DNA from 2 places in the Nocardioides sp. QY071 genome. Region 1 is predicted to be linked to the other one. Evidence: riboswitches for the same ligand, from Rfam matches in the RefSeq annotation. Region 1 holds a riboswitch; the other holds the start of a gene.

Region 1 (7,756 bases):
CATCAGCGCCGCCACGGGCAGCAGGATCTTCCACGCACGACTCATGACCCGATCATCCTGCCTGATCGTGGGCCGGCCGTGAGAGTCGGATGAGAGTCCTCTCATCCGACATCTCGGGTGCCTCCTTTCGGAGGGGGCGTCCGATGGGCCGCGGGCCTAGGGTGGTGGGTGTCACATCCGTGTGTCCCGAGCCCAGGAGGCCCCGCGTGTTCGTCCCGTTCAGCGTCAACGACTTCCTCGACCGGGCCGTCCAGGTGTACGGCGAGCGGGTGGGTGTCGTCGACGAGCCGACCCAGCCCGCGCCGAGCCAGGGCGAGCTCACCTATGCGCAGATCGGCGAGCTGGCCCGGCGCCAGGCCGCGAAGCTCGACGAGCTCGGGATCGGCGTCGGGGAGCGGGTCGCGGTCGTCAGCCACAACAGCAGCCGGCTGCTGACCTCGTTCTTCGGCGTGAGCGGCTGGGGCCGCGTGCTGGTGCCGGTGAACTTCCGGCTCAGCCCCGACGAGGTGCAGTACATCGTCGACCACTCCGGCGCCCGGGTGCTCTACGTCGACCCGGAGCTCGAGGAGTCGCTCGCGGGGGTGACCTGCGAGCAGAAGTACCTGCTCGGCGAGGACGACGCGCTCTATGCCGCGCCGGGCGTGGAGCCCAAGGCGTGGGAGCACGACGAGGCCGCGACCGCGACCATCAACTACACCTCCGGCACCACCGCGCGCCCCAAGGGCGTGCAGATCACGCACCGCAACATCTGGGTCAACGCACTGACCTTCGGCCTGCACGCCGGGATCGGCGACCGCGACGTCTACCTGCACACGCTGCCGCAGTTCCACGCCAACGGCTGGGGGATGCCCTTCGCGATGACCGGCGTCGGTGCGCGGCACATCATCCTGCGCAAGGTCGACGGTGCCGAGATCCTGCGCCGGGTGCGCGACCACGGCGTGACCGTGATGTGTGCGGCACCCGCGGTGGCGGCCGCCGTACTGGAGGCCGCGCAGAGCTGGGAGGGCGAGATCCCCGGGCGCGACAAGGTGCGGATCATCATGGCCGGCGCCCCGCCGCCGACGAAGACGGTGATCCGGGTCCAGGAGGAGCTGGGCTGGGAGTTCATCCAGATCTACGGCCTCACCGAGACCTCGCCGCTGCTGACCATCAACCGCACGCGCGAGGAGTGGGACGACCTCTCGGCCGAGGAGCGGGCGACCCGGCTCACCCGCGCGGGCGCGCCCGCGATCGGCGTACGGCTGGCGATCGACGAGTCCGAGGAGGGCGCCGGCGAGGTGCTCGCGCAGTCGAACGTGATCCTCGAGGGCTACTGGGAACAGCCCGAGGAGTCGGCCGCGGCGCTGGCCGGCGGCTGGTTCCACACCGGTGACGGTGGTGTGCTGGGCGAGGACGGCTACCTCACCATCGCCGACCGCAAGAAGGACGTCATCATCACCGGCGGCGAGAACGTCACCTCGATCGAGGTCGAGGACACGCTGTTCTCGCACCGGGCCGTCGCCGAGGTCGCGGTGATCGGCGTCCCCAGCGAGAAGTGGGGCGAGACGATCAAGGCGCTCGTCGTGCTCACGCCCGACGCGACCGCCGGCCCCGAGATGGAGGCCGAGCTGATCCGTTGGTGCAAGGACCGGCTGGCGGGCTACAAGTCGCCGACGTCGGTCGAGTTCCGCACCGAGCTGGCGCGGACGGCGACCGGCAAGCTGCAGAAGTTCAAGCTGCGCGCGCCCTACTGGGAGGGCTACTCCCGCGGCGTGAACTGACCGAGGATCCCGTCGACCAGGGCGACCTGGGCGGCGCGGGAGGTCGTCGCGGGGTCGAGCACGGCCGTGACCTGGAGGCCGATGATCGTGGTCATCAACAGCTCCACGCCGGCGGGTACGGCCGCGGCCGGCAGCTCTCCCGCGTCGATGGCCTCCTGCCAGTGCCGGGCCATCTGCTGCTTCCACTCGGCGACCGCCGCGTTGTTGAGCTCGGCCATGGCGGCGTCGCCCATGGCGCGCTGCCACAGCGACATCGCGATCCGTGCCTCCAGCCGGGCCTCCGCGGTCAGCGGCATCACCTCGTGGCACAGCCGGCGCAGGGCGCTCAGCCCGGTGCGGTGGCCGACCGAGGCCTCGATCCGCTGGTTGGTCGCGTCGAGGACGTGCTCGTAGGAGGTCCGCAGGATCTCGTCCTTGCCGGCGAAGTAGTGGCTGAGGGCACCGTTGGTGTACCCGGCCTCCGCGGCGAGGTCACGCATGTTGACGCCGTCGACGCCTCGCGTGGCGAGCAGCCGCCAGGCCGCCGCGATGATCGCGCGGCGGCGCTCGTCGTGGTCGACCAGTCGCGGCACCTTGCGTCCTCGCTCTCGCCGTAAAGGTATTGCCCATGTCGGCGGCCGGCCGCCGGCTGTAGCGTGCGTCACATTGTTGGTTCTACGTTCGTTGAATCATAGCGCACCCCAGGGAGTTCACATGGTCGACACCACGCGATCGGCGGCGCCGACGACCGGCACGTCCTTGAAGGGCTCGGTCGGAGTCGCCGGCATCGTGTTCCTCGTCATCGCGGCGGCGGCACCCCTCACGGCCGTGGCGGGCTCACTGCCGGTCATGGTGGCGATCGGCAACGGCGCGGGCGCGCCGCTGGCGTACGTCGTCGCGGCGGCGGTGCTGCTCGTGTTCAGCGTCGGCTACGCCGCGATGAGCAGCGAGGTGACCGACACCGGAGCGTTCTACGCCTACGTCACCCAAGGTCTCGGCCGCTCGCCCGGCCTCGGCGCGGCGGCACTCGCCCTGCTGGCTTACACGACCATCCAGGCTGCCATCTACGGCCTGGCCGCCTCGACCCTGCGCGACGTCGTGCTGCGCTTCGGTGGCCCGGACCTGCCGTGGTGGCTGTGGGCGGTGGTGCTGCTGGGCGTGGTCGCCCTGCTCGGCTACCGCAGCATCGACCTCGGTGCCCGGGTCCTGGGCTTCCTTCTCGTCGCCGAGATCGCACTGATCGTCCTGCTCTCGGTGGCGGTCCTGGCCCGGGGCGGCGCCCACGGCGTCGACGCGGCGTCGTTCACGCCGTCCGCCTTCTTGTCCGGGTCGCCGGGGATCGCCCTCATGTTCGCGATCGGCTCCTTCGTGGGCTTCGAGGCGACCGCGATCTACGGCGAGGAGGCGCGCGACCCGAGGCGGACCGTGCCGGTCGCGACCTACGTGGCCGTGGCCACCATCGGGGTCCTGTACGCCGTCGCGAGCTGGGCCGTGGTGCTGGCGTTCGGCAGCGCCGAGGTCCAGGCCGCGGCGCAGGTCGACCCGGCGGGTCTCACCTTCGTCGCCGCGAGCACCTTCCTCGGTGGAACGGCGGCCGACGTGATGATGGTGATGCTGGTGACCAGCCTGTTCGCAGCCCTGCTCGCCTTCCACAACGCGATCGCGCGCTACGCCTTCGCGCTGGCCCGCGCCGGCTACGCGCCCCGCCGGCTGATGGAGGTCCACCCCCGGCACGGGTCCCCGCACGCGGGCTCGCTCGTGCAGACCGCCAGCGCCGTCGTCCTCGTCGGGGTGTTCGCCCTCGCCGGCGCCGACCCCGTCCTGGAGCTGTTCACCTGGATGGCCGGCGTCTCGATCGTGGCGATCCTCGCCGTCATGGTGCTGACCAGTGTCGCGATCATCGCCTACTTCCGGTCGGTGGGATCGGGCCGGACGCTGTGGCACACGACCGTCGCGCCGGTTCTCGGCACCCTCGGACTGGTCGGCATCACGGTGCTCGTGATCGCCAACTTCACCACGCTGATCGGCGGGTCGAGGGTGCTGGCGATCGCCTTCCTCGCCCTCGTCGCAGCGACCTTCCTCGGCGGCACGGCCGTGGGGCGCTGGCGGCGTCCCGCGCGCCGCTCCGCCTGACCACCGAACCGTCCCTCCCGAAGGAGTCACCATGTCCACCCACACTGCACCCGCACGACCCGAGAGCCGGTCCGTGATCGTGGTCGGGGCCGGCTTCGCCGGCCTGGTCGCCGCCCGCGAGCTGGAGGCGGCCGGCGTCGACGTGCGGATCTACGAGGCCCGCGACCGGATCGGCGGCCGGGCCTGGACCGACGAGCGACTGGGCGGTCACGCCCTGGAGATGGGAGCGACCTGGGTGCACTGGATGCAGCCGTTCGTGTGGACCGAGATCACCCGCTACGCCCAGCAGATCCACCCGAGCCCCGACGTCGAGTCGGCCTACTGGGTCAGCGACGGCGTCGTCCACGCCGGGACCGAGCACGAGCTCGACACGAGGCTGGCGCGCCTGCAGGACACGATCTTCGAGGGGTCGCGCGAGTTCTTCCCCTATCCCCACGACCCGCTGTTCGTGCTGCGCTCGGACGACACCGACCCCGACCTGCGCGAACGCTTCCTCGCCGCGGACAAGGGCAGCGTGCTCGACTGCCTGCGCACCGGCGAGTTCAGCCAGGAGGACATCGACCTCGCCGACTCGTACTGGTCGGCCGGCTACCAGGGGTCGACCGCTACCGCGTCGCCTCTGATGGCCAAGCACTGGGCGTCACTGAGCGACCACCGCAGCTCACTGATGGACGAGCAGACCCTTCGGTTCAAGCTGAGCAACGGGATGCGCGGGCTGTACGACGCCATCGCCGCCGACCTGCGCTGCCCGGTCTCCCTCTCGACGCCCGTCGCCTCGGTCCGGCACGACGCCGACCGGGCACGGGTCGTGCTCGCCGACGGCCGGGTCGACGAGGCGGACGCCGTCATCGTCACCGCGCCGATCGGTGCGCTGGGGCGGATCGAGTTCTCACCGGCCCTCTCGGACCTGCAGCGGGAGGTGGTCGCGGACGGCACCAACTCGGTCGGCTTCAAGGTCTGGATCAAGGTCGCCGGCCGGCACTCGGTCATCGCGGGCGCGCCGGGCGTGCATCCGATCTCCCTGGTGCGTAGCGAGTACGTCCTCGACGAGGAGGACGCCACGATCCTGGTCGGCTTCGGGTCCGACCACACGGCCATCGACATCGAGGACGTCGCCTCGGTGCAGCGCGCGGTCGACGTGTGGGAGGCCGGGCTGAGGGTGATCGACTGCGGCGGCCACGACTGGGTCGCCGATCCCTGGTCGGGGCAGACCTGGGCCACCTTGAAGTCGGGGCAGTTCATCAACGGCTGGAGCCACTTCACCGAGCCCTCGGGGCGCCTGCACTTCGCCGGCGCCGACTATGCGAAGGGGTGGAACGGCGTCGTCGTCGACGGAGCGATCGAGTCCGGCATCACCACGGCGCGCCGGGTGCTGGGCGACCTGCGGGCGGGTCAGGCGATGCGCCAGGTGAACTGATCGGCAGGGACCAGCGTGGCGGCCCAGTCGGCGGCCTGCCACGCGGTGACGGTGGCCTGCGCCCACGCCGGGTCCTCCGAGGCGACGACGTCGACCGCGGTGTCCACCGGGACCGGGGTCGGGGCGGCGAGCGGCTGCCCGCTGATCGGGTCGGTGAGGTCGGGGGCGCCGTCGACGCAGGTCACTCGGCGCAGGCCGATGCCGAGGCGTCGCTGGTGCTGGGCCAGGCTCAGCGCGGCGATCCCGGCGGCGCCGTACCCGACGACGGAGACCTGGTCCGGCGGGTGCACCGCCGACTGGCGGGCGTAGCGGACCGAGCGGAGCAGGTCGCGGCCGTCCTCCCAGGTCGGTACGACGACGCGGACCCCGCTGCGGGTGGCGATCCGGCTCGCCAGGGCGCCGACCGCGTCGGCGTCGGTGCGGACGGCGGGGTGCCACAGCAGGAGGGTGTCCAGGTTGGGGTGGCCGTGCACGGCCACGTTGAGGCCGGGCGCCTGCGGGGAAGTCACGGGTCCACCGTAAGGTGATGCCCCACAGGTCCGCGGTGCAGGAACCCGGTGTGAGACCGGGGCGGTTCCGCCACTGTGACCCCGACGCCTTCGTGCGGCGGGCAGCCAGACACTGGCCGCGGACACACCTACCGAAGAGGGGCGCGAACCCCGAGGAGGCCTTGAGCGTCATGGCGCGCATCGCACTGCTGTCCACGTCCGACACCGACCTGCTGTCCGCGCGGGCCAGCGGCGCCGACTACGGCTGGGCCAACCCGAGTCGCTCGGACCTCGAGGATCTCGTCGCCCTGGCGTCCGCCGCCGACCTGGTCGTCATCCGGCTGCTCGGCTCCCCGCAGCAGTACGACGCGGAGCTGGCCGCCCTGCGCGGCACCGGCCGGCCGCTCGTGGTGCTCGGCGGCGAGCTGACGCCCAGCGCGGAGCTGATGGAGGCCTCGACCGTGCCGGTCGGGATCGCCGCGGAGGCGCACCGCTACCTGGCCGAGGGCGGGCCGCGGAACCTCACCGAGCTGCACCGCTTCCTGTCCGACACGGTGCTGCTGACCGGTGAGGGCTTCGACGCTCCCGAGGTGATCCCGGCGTGGGGGATCGTGGAGCGGGAGCGTCTCGACACGCCGTCGAGCTCGGGGTCGGCGAAGGTGGGGGTGCTCTTCTACCGGGCGCACCAGGCGAGCGGGAACACCGCGTTCGTGCACGCGCTGTGTGACGCCATCGACGCGACCGGTGACGCGGTCGGGGTGCCGATCTTCGCCGGCTCGCTCCGGGCCGCTCCCGACGAGCTGTTCACCGCGCTCCGCGACCTCGACGCACTGGTGGTCACGGTGCTGGCGGCGGGCGGCTCCACGCCGGCCACGGTGAGTGCGGGCGGGGAGGACGAGACCTGGGACGTGGAGCGGATCGCCGCGCTCGACATCCCGGTCCTGCAGGGACTGTGCCTGACGAGCAGCCGCGCGGAGTGGGAGGAGTCGGACGACGGTGTCACCCCGCTCGACTACGCCAACCAGGTCGCGATCCCCGAGTTCGACGGGCGGATCAGCACCGCGCCGTTCTCGTTCAAGGAGATCGACCCCCGTGATCCCGCCGGGCTGCCGTCGTACGTCGCCGACCCGGAGCGGGCGGCGCGTGTCGCCGGGCTGGCGGTGAACTACGCGCGGCTGCGGCGGATCCCCAACCGGGACAAGCGGATCGCGCTCATGCTGAGCGCCTACCCGACCAAGCACTCGCGGATCGGCAACGCCGTCGGCCTCGACACCCCGGTCTCCGCGGTGCGGATGCTGCGCCGGCTCCGCGACGCGGGCTACGACGTCGGCGACGGGTTCGGCGTGCTGGACCTCGACGACGACACGGTCGCCGGCGACACCTTGATCCACGCACTGATCGCCGCCGGCGGGCAGGACGAGGAGTGGCTGACGTCGGTGCAGCTGACCGACGCGCACGTGCGGGTCTCCGCCGAGGAGTACGCCGCGTGGACGGCCGACCTGCCCGAGGACCTGCGCGAGGCGATGGTCGAGGCGTGGGGGCCCGCGCCGGGACGGCTGTTCGTCAACGACAGCGACGAGATCGTGCTCGCCACCCTGCGGGCCGGCAACGTCGTGCTGATGATCCAGCCGCCCCGCGGCTTCGGGGAGAACCCGGTCGCGATCTACCACGACCCCGACCTGGCGCCGTCGCACCACTACCTGGCGGCGTACCGCTGGGTGCAGCACGGCTTCGGCGCGCATGCCGTCGTGCACCTCGGCAAGCACGGCTCGATGGAGTGGCTGCCGGGCAAGAACGCCGCCCTGTCGGCGTCCTGCGCGACCGACGCGGCGATCGGCAGCACGCCGCTGATCTACCCGTTCCTGGTCAACGATCCCGGCGAGGGCGCGCAGGCCAAGCGCCGCGCGCACGCGACGATCATCGACCACCTGGTGCCGCCGATGGCCCGCGCCGAGGCGTACGGCGACATCGCGCGTCTC
Region 2 (7,756 bases), 2.1 Mb from region 1:
CGTCGGATAGTTCACCAGCCCCTGGGAGCGCAGCACCCGCGCCAGCAGGGTGCGGTGGGCCCGCGCGTCCTGGCCGATCCCCGCGGCCGCGAACCAGCACCGCCCGTCGCTCTCCTCGGGGGTCGCGTCGATCGGCGTACCGAGGTCGAGCTCGTCGCCGGTGATGTCGACCAGCGTGAGGTCGACCGCCGCCCCCGCCACGTGCGGCGCCACGTCGACCGGCGCCACGAACCGGCTGGTCAGCCGCTCGAGCGCCTTGTCCCCGATGCCCGGGTGCAGCGCGGCCAGCTCGGCGCCGTACGACGCCACGATGGCGCGCTGCTCCTCGACCGGCCGGAACCCCTCGACCACCCGCAGCCGGATGCCGGCCGGCAGCAGCCGGTCGGCCGCGACCAGCCGGTCCGCCAGGTCCGCGCGGACCAGGGCGCCGGCGGGCGAGAGGTCGTGCGGGACGCGCACCAGCGGCTCGCCGCACTCGGCCACGGGAACCGCACGGACGCGGGGATCGGACAGCAGGATCGTCATGTCGTCCACGCTAGGAATCGGCCGCTCCGGCCGCCTCCGCCTGAGGTGCCGGGTCGCGGTCCTCAGGTGCCGGACGGGTCAGTCCGTGGACGTGGGGCAGGGCAGGTCGGGATCCAGGGCGATCGTGCCGGTGCCCTCCAGCGCGTGGTCGGCCCGGGCCCGCCCCAGGTTCCACTCCAGCCAGTCGTCCCCACCGACCTCGCGGCCCGCGAGCGCGCAGACCCGGTCGTTGCCGGTGAGCTCGGCGAGCACCGGGACGGCGTCGTCGGAGAGGTCGCGGAGGTAGAACCAGTCGACGCGACCGGTCTCGTCGTACCGGTCCAGGTTGTGGCGGGCGATCCAGGCGTCCGGGTTGACGAGGGCCAGACCGAGCAGGCCGACGACGCCGCTGATCAGCGCGAACCGGGCGAGCCAGGCGCCACGCAGCCCGATGCCGCTGACCACGACGGCGAGCACCAGGACTCCGAGCCAGCCCTCGAAGACATCGACGAGCAGGCGCAGCCGGGTGAAGCCGTAGGCCTCCTGGTAGACGTCCATCCGGTACAGCGCGGACGCGACGACGACCAGGGTCTCGGCGCACAGCGCGCCGAGCGCGACCCGCAGCCAGAGCCGGTCGGAGGCCGTCTCGCGCGGGGCCTTGCGGCCGGCGACGGCGATCACGAGCAGGGTGAGGGCGGTGGCCACGGTGAGCTGGGCGAAGCCCTCGTGGACGTACTCGGCGTACGTCAGGCCGGTCGTGCGCTGCAGGTAGGCGTGCCCGCCGAAGACGACCGTCGCCTGCGCGACGAGGAAGACCGCGAAGACGGCGACGACGACGAGGACCGGGGCGAGCCACTCGTAGCGGCGCGCCACCGAACGGGGGCCGGTGGTGGCGCGGTCGACGCGCGGCGGGTTGAGGGAGAGGTACGCCGCGGCGAGCACCGTCCCGCCGACGGCGACGGTCACGAAGGCCCGCAGCACGAAGGTGTCGATGGTGAGGTCGGGCAGCAGCGCGTCGACCCACTCCGCGACGAGGGCGTCGGCGGAGGCGAACAGCGCGCCGAAGACGACCAGCCCGAGCACGGACCAGACCAGTGTGCGCAGCAGCGCCGCGCCGTGCCCGACGACCGGGATCGCACCGATCGTCCGCCCCAGCCACGGCATCCCGCGCAGCCCGGCGACCGGCCACATCAGGCCGGACAGCAGGAACCCGCCCAGGCTGCGCCCGCGGGTCACGCCGATCACGCACACGCCGCCCCCGGCGAGCAGGCAGAGCACCACCACCCATTCGGCGGCGCGTACGACGGACGTCGCGGCGAGCAGCACGCACAGTCCCGCGCAGGCCACCGTGAACGGGTCGCGTCGGTCGCGGCTGGCGCCGAGCACGACGGCACCGGCGGCGAGGAGGACCAGGAAGGTGCCGATGCCCAGCGCCCGCTCGGGCAGGACCAGACCGCCGAGCAGGCCGGCACCGAGCGCGCCGAGCAGCAGGGCCGGGCGGGCCGGGACACCGCGCTCGGGCCAGAAGCCGCCGAGCAGGTCGTCGGTGATCGACGGGGGTGGGGAGACCGGGGCGGGCGACGGGGCGGGCGATGGGGCGGTGGGAGTGGACACGGGTGCCTCCTGGATCGGTACGGCGGCCGGTCGGGCCGCGGGTTCGAGCGGCAGGTCGACCCGGACCCGGGCGCCGCTGCTCCCGTCGGCCGGGTCGAGGAAGCCGATGGTGCCGCCGTGCAGGTCGGTGACCCACCGCGCGATGGCGAGACCGAGCCCGGTGCTCCCCGTCCCGGCGGACGCGGCGAGGGTGCCGAACGGCTCGAAGACGCGCTCGCGGTCGGCCGCGGGGATGCCGGGGCCGGAGTCGCGGACCTCGATCCGGTACCGCTGCCCCGCGACCTCGGCCCGCACGACGACGGACCCGCCGGAAGGACTGTGCCGCGAGGCGTTGTCGAGCAGGTTGGCGACCAGCTGGTGCAGGCGGGCCGGGTCGGCGGTGACGACGAGCCCGGGTGGGGTGACGCGCACGTCGTACGTCACGCCGCGCCCGAGCGCCTCGGCCTCCGCGACCGCGTCCATCAGCAGCGTGGCGAGCGGGACGGGGCGGGCTGCGAGCGGCGCCCGGCCGGCGTCGACCCGGGCGAGGTCGAGCAGGTCCTCGACCAGCCGGCTCATCCGCTCGGCCTGGGTGAGCGCCGTGGCCAGCACCGCCGGATCGTCGGGTGCGACGCCGTCCACCACGTTCTCGAGGACCGCCCGCAGCCCGGCGAGCGGGGTGCGCAGCTCGTGGCTGACGTTGGCGACCAGCTCGCGCCGCTGGCGGTCGACGCCGGCGAGGTCGCGGGCCATCGTGTTGAACGCGCGGGCCAGCTCGCCGACCTCGTCGCGGGCGGTGTCGGGGACGCGGACGGCGTAGTCGCCGGTCGCCATCCGCCGGGCCGCGGCGGTCATCTGCCGCAGCGGAGAGGTCATCCCGACCGCGAGCAGCTGCGTCAGCGCCAGCGCGAGACCGATGGTGACGGGGATCGTCAGCCAGGTGGGGACGCCGTCGGAGCGGCCGAGGGCCGCGACCAGCGCGGCGACCGTGGCGCTGGCAGCGACGAGCAGGCCGAGCTTGACCTTGATCGAGCGGACGCCGACCAGCGGCTGTGCCCTCCGTTCGCCCGCGCCCCCTACGTATTGGTCGCTCATCGGGCTATTCCTCGACCAATCCGTAGGGGGTGCGGAACGCCGGCACCTCGAGCGCATAGCCCACCCCGTGCGCCGTACGGACCAGGTCGGCGCCGACCTTGGCCCGCAGCCCCTTCACGTGGCTGTCCACGGTGCGGGTCCCGGTCGCACCGGCCCACCCCCACACCTCGGCGAGCAGCTTCTCGCGGGTCACGACGGCACCCGGCGTCGCCGCGAGGCACAGCAGCAGGTCGAACTCGGTCGGCGTGAGCCGCACCTCCTCGTCGCCGCGCCACACCCGCCGGGCAGGTGCGTCGACCCGCAGGTCACCCAGCTCCAGCGCCTTGCGGCCGGCCAGCTCCGTGGCGCGGTCCACGCGCCGCAGCAGCGCAGCCACCCGGGCGACCAGCTCGCGCATCCGGAACGGCTTGGTCAGGTAGTCGTCCGCCCCGACCCCGAGCCCGACCAGCACGTCGGCCTCGTCCGCGCGGGCGGTGAGCATCAGCACCGGCACCGGCCGGTCGGCCTGGATCCGGCGGCACGCCTCGTGCCCGTCGTAGCCGGGCAGCATCACGTCGAGCAGCACCAGGTCCGGCGCGTGCTCGGCGTGCGCCGCCACCGCGCCGGGACCGTCGAAGGCGCGGACGACGTCGTACCCCTCGGCCTGGAGGCGGTCCGCGACCGCCTGGTTGATGACCGGGTCGTCCTCGACGACGAGGACCAGGCGGCGCACGCTCTCCATGTCTCCGAGGCTAGGGGCCTCGGCGGGCGGGATGCGGGGACGACGTGTGGAGGTTTCGTGCAGATCAGCCGGCGAGCTCGTCCTCGACGTACCGGTCACCGGTGGCGTAGAGCCCGCACAGGTAGAGCGGCACGCACAGGCCGAGCAGCAGGAGCACCGACGGAGTCCAGGTCCCCGTCGCGGCGTGCAGGGCGCCGACGCCGAACGGGCCGGCGGCGGCCATCAGGTAGCCGGTGGACTGGGTGAAGCCGGACAGTGCGGCGGTGCCCTCGGGAGTCCGGGCACGCAGCCCGATCATGGTCAGCACCAGCGGGAAGGTGCTGGTGCCGCAGCCGATCGCGAGCGCCCACAGCCAGCCGAGGGGTCGCGGGTCGGCGAGGAAGCCGAGGTACCCGACCGGGTAGCAGGCGATCAGGGCGGTCAGCAGCCAGCGCTGGTCGCGCATCCGGCCGGCGAGGATCGGGATGAGCAGCGAGAGCGGGATGCTGGCACCGGTCACGACGCCGAGCAGGATCCCGGACGCCTCCGCGGAGTAGCCGGCGTCGCGGCACATCTGCGCGAACCAGCCGAAGATCGCGTACGCCTGCAGCGACTGCAGGCCGAACGCGCCCGCCATCGCCCACCCGAGCCGGGTGCGGGCGATGGCGCCGACCCCGAGCGAGCGGGTACGACGCCCCTCGTGGAGGTCGTGCCGGATCAGCCCGATCCACGGCAGCACCGCGATCCCCGCCGTCACCGACCACGCGACCAGGCCACGGGTGTAGTCGACCTGGTCACCGCTGCCGGACGCGATCGGCACGCTGAGCGCCGACGACGCCGTGAGCCCGACCGCCATCGACGTCGTGTAGACCGCCGTGACCTGCCCGACGCGGGCGGGGAAGTGCAGCTTCACCAGCGACGGCATCAGGACGTTGGCGGTGGCGGCGCCGGCGAGCGCGGTGAAGGAGAGGACGAGGAACAGCCAGCCCTGGTGGACGTGCCCGCGGGCCCACAGGCACCCGGTGAGCAGCAGCAGGCCGATCAGGGCGACCCGGTGCAGCCCGATCCAGGACGCCAGCCTCGGTGCGGCCCCGCCGACCACGGCGAAGCAGATCACCGGCAGCGTGGTGAGGATCCCGGCCTCCGTGCTGCCGAGTGGGACGCCGGCCCGGATCTCCTCGAGCAGCGGGCCGACGCTGGACGCGGCCGGACGCAGGTTGAACGCGAGGACCACGATCCCGAGGACGACGAGCAGGCGCTGGAGGCGGCTGTCCTGGGCGGCGTCGGCGGAGGTGGCTGTCACGGAGTCATGGAACACCAGGCGTCGGATGTCCATTCCGGCGGGTTCACCTGCCGTACGTCGCCCGCCGCACCAGCACCTCGAACCGGACCGCGGTCGGCGCCGCCCCCTCCGTTGGTCGGTGGGCCCCGGCGTCCCTCAGCCCGCATCAGGCGATCAGTCCGGGGGTCTGGGCGACCGCGGCCTCGAAGCGGCGCTGCACGTCGGCCCAGTTGACGATGTTCCACCACTGCTGGACGAAGGTGGCCTTGTCGTTGCGGTACTGCAGGTAGTAGGTGTGCTCCCACATGTCGAGCATGAGCAGCGGGACCATGCAGATCGGCACGTTCCCCTGGTGGTCGAAGTGCTGGATGATGTAGGGCCGCTGGGCCAGCGTGTCCCAAGTGAGGACCGACCAGCCGGAGCCCTGGACGCCCAGCGCGTTGGCCTGGAAGTGGGCGCGGAACCTGTCGAAGCCACCGAAGTGCTCCTCGATCGCCTGCGCCAGCTCGCCGGTCGGCTTGTCGCCGCCGTCGGGTGACATGTTGGGCCAGAACACGGAGTGGTTGACGTGGCCGCCGAGGTGGAACGCCAGGTTCTTCTCGAGCGTCGAGAGGCTGCCGAAGGACTCCTGCTCGCGTGCCTCCGCGAGCTGCTCGACGGCGGTGTTGATGCCGGTGACGTAGGCGTTGTGGTGCTTGCCGTGGTGCAGCTCCATGATCTCGCCCGAGATGTAGGGCTCCAGGGCGGCGTAGTCGTAGGGCAGGTCGGGCAGCGCATAGACGGACATGTCGCAAGCCTTTCGCTATTGCAAGTTATTTGCAACAATCGGACCGGGACTTGCTACCCCTGCGGGGCGTCCCCCACCACTCGCCCGGGCGGGCACGAGGTGGGGGCGCCCCGCGTCCGTCCAGAACCCCCGGAGCGGCCGGGAGCGCCCGTGCTAGCGTCCGCCCTGCCAGTCGTGCTCACGAGCATCGTGAGTCAGGGAACCCGGTGGAAGTCCGGGACTGACGCGCAGCGGTGAGGGTGACGGGCGGGGCAGCACGCCACTGGCGACGCACGGCAGACACTCGGCCGGCGTTGCTGGGAAGGCGCTCCGTCCGGTCGATCCCGAGTCCGAAGACCTGCTGGCCGTGGATCCTCCAGGGTCCGCGTCACCCACCCACACAGGCTTCGCGCAAGAGCCTCGGACCGAAAGAGTGACCGTGACGTTCCGTCGTACCCGCTTCCTGGCTGCCCTCGCCGCACTCCCCCTGCTCATCACCGCCTGTGCCGGCGCCCCCGAGGCACGGGAGAGGATCGCCACCGCCGCCGGCTTCCCCGTCGAGGCGAGCGGTTGCGGCTTCACTGCCACCGTCGCCGCGCCGCCCGAGCGCGCGGTCACCATGAACCAGGGCGCCACCGAGGTGATGCTGGCGCTCGACCTGTCCGACCGGATGGTGGGGACGGCGTACCTCGACGACGCGGTGCCGGAGAAGTGGCAGGAGACGTACGACGCGGTGCCGGTGCTGTCGAAGGAGTACCCCGACCACGAGACGCTGCTCGCCGCGAAGCCCGACTTCGTCTACGGCTCCTACGCCAGCGCGTTCGCCGCCGAGTCGGCCGGGACGCAGGACGAGCTCGCGGACCTCGGGATCGGCTCCTTCCTGTCCCTGTTCGGCTGCGGCGAGAACCGGCCGAGCGCCGACGTCTCGTTCGACTCGGTCTGGGACGAGATCGAGACGGTCGCCGACGTCTTCGGCGTTCCCGAGCGGGCCGCCGCCCTCGAGAGGGAGCAGCAGGGACAGCTCGACGAGCTGGCCGCGACGAAGCCGGGCGCCGGCCTGGACGTGTTCTGGTACGACTCCGGCGACAAGACGGCGTTCGCCGGCACCGGCGACGGCGGCCCACAGCTGATCCTCGATGCCGTCGGCGCGACCAACGTCTTCGCCGACGTCGAGGGCGGCTGGGCCGACGTCAGCTGGGAGGAGGTCGTCGCGGCCGACCCCGACGTGATCGTGGTGGCCGACGCGGGCTGGTCGAGCGCCGAGGAGAAGATCGCGCTGCTCGAGAAGGACCCGGTGCTCAAGAGCCTGCGGGCCGTCCAGGCGGAGGCGTACGTCGTGCTGCCCTTCTCCGAGACCACGCCCGGCGTCCGGCTCGCCGACGGTGCGGTGTCGGTCGGCACGCAGCTCGCCGAGCTCGGCTGATGCTGCGGCCGGTCCGTCCCGCGCGGAGCCGGCCGGGCGCCGGCCTCGTGGTGGGCACCGCGCTGGCCGCGCTGCTCGCGGTGTCCGTCGTCGTCGCCGTCGGCATCGGCTCGGTCCACGTCCCATCCGGCGACGTCGTCGACGTCGTGCTCGCTCGGCTGGGGCTCCCGGTGGACGGCGTGACGGTGATCGATGACCGGATCGTGTGGCAGCTGCGCCTGCCCCGGGTCGTCGGCGCCGCCGCCACCGGGGCCGGGCTCGCGATCGCCGGCGCGGTGCTCCAGTCACTGACCCGCAACGACCTGGCCGACCCGTACCTGCTGGGCATCTCCGGCGGCGCGACGGTCGGCGCGGTCAGCGTGATCGTGCTCGGCGTGAGCGTGGCCGGACTGG

Evidence for each region. Region 1 has a riboswitch for cobalamin ahead of cobN (cobaltochelatase subunit CobN). Riboswitches for the same ligand answer to the same signal wherever they lie in the genome.
Region 2: linked by a shared signal. The riboswitch ahead of QI633_RS26490 (ABC transporter substrate-binding protein) and the one ahead of cobN (cobaltochelatase subunit CobN) in region 1 are both predicted to bind cobalamin.

What each region holds. Positions count from the first base shown of each region.
Region 1 covers NZ_CP124681.1:2,038,241-2,045,996, forward strand. Annotated here, with positions in the region: gene QI633_RS09790 (hypothetical protein) at 1-45, opposite strand, end outside; gene QI633_RS09795 (AMP-binding protein) at 207-1,760, shown strand; gene QI633_RS09800 (TetR/AcrR family transcriptional regulator) at 1,739-2,332, opposite strand; gene QI633_RS09805 (APC family permease) at 2,454-3,872, shown strand; gene QI633_RS09810 (NAD(P)/FAD-dependent oxidoreductase) at 3,904-5,289, shown strand; gene QI633_RS09815 (hypothetical protein) at 5,265-5,798, opposite strand; cobalamin riboswitch at 5,815-5,934, shown strand; gene cobN (cobaltochelatase subunit CobN) at 5,969-7,756, shown strand, end outside.
Region 2 covers NZ_CP124681.1:5,498,797-5,506,552, forward strand. Annotated here, with positions in the region: gene QI633_RS26465 (M15 family metallopeptidase) at 1-525, opposite strand, end outside; gene QI633_RS26470 (DUF4153 domain-containing protein) at 604-3,192, opposite strand; gene QI633_RS26475 (response regulator transcription factor) at 3,197-3,913, opposite strand; gene QI633_RS26480 (MFS transporter) at 3,978-5,195, opposite strand; gene QI633_RS26485 (superoxide dismutase) at 5,341-5,961, opposite strand; cobalamin riboswitch at 6,114-6,321, shown strand; gene QI633_RS26490 (ABC transporter substrate-binding protein) at 6,374-7,363, shown strand; gene QI633_RS26495 (iron chelate uptake ABC transporter family permease subunit) at 7,363-7,756, shown strand, end outside.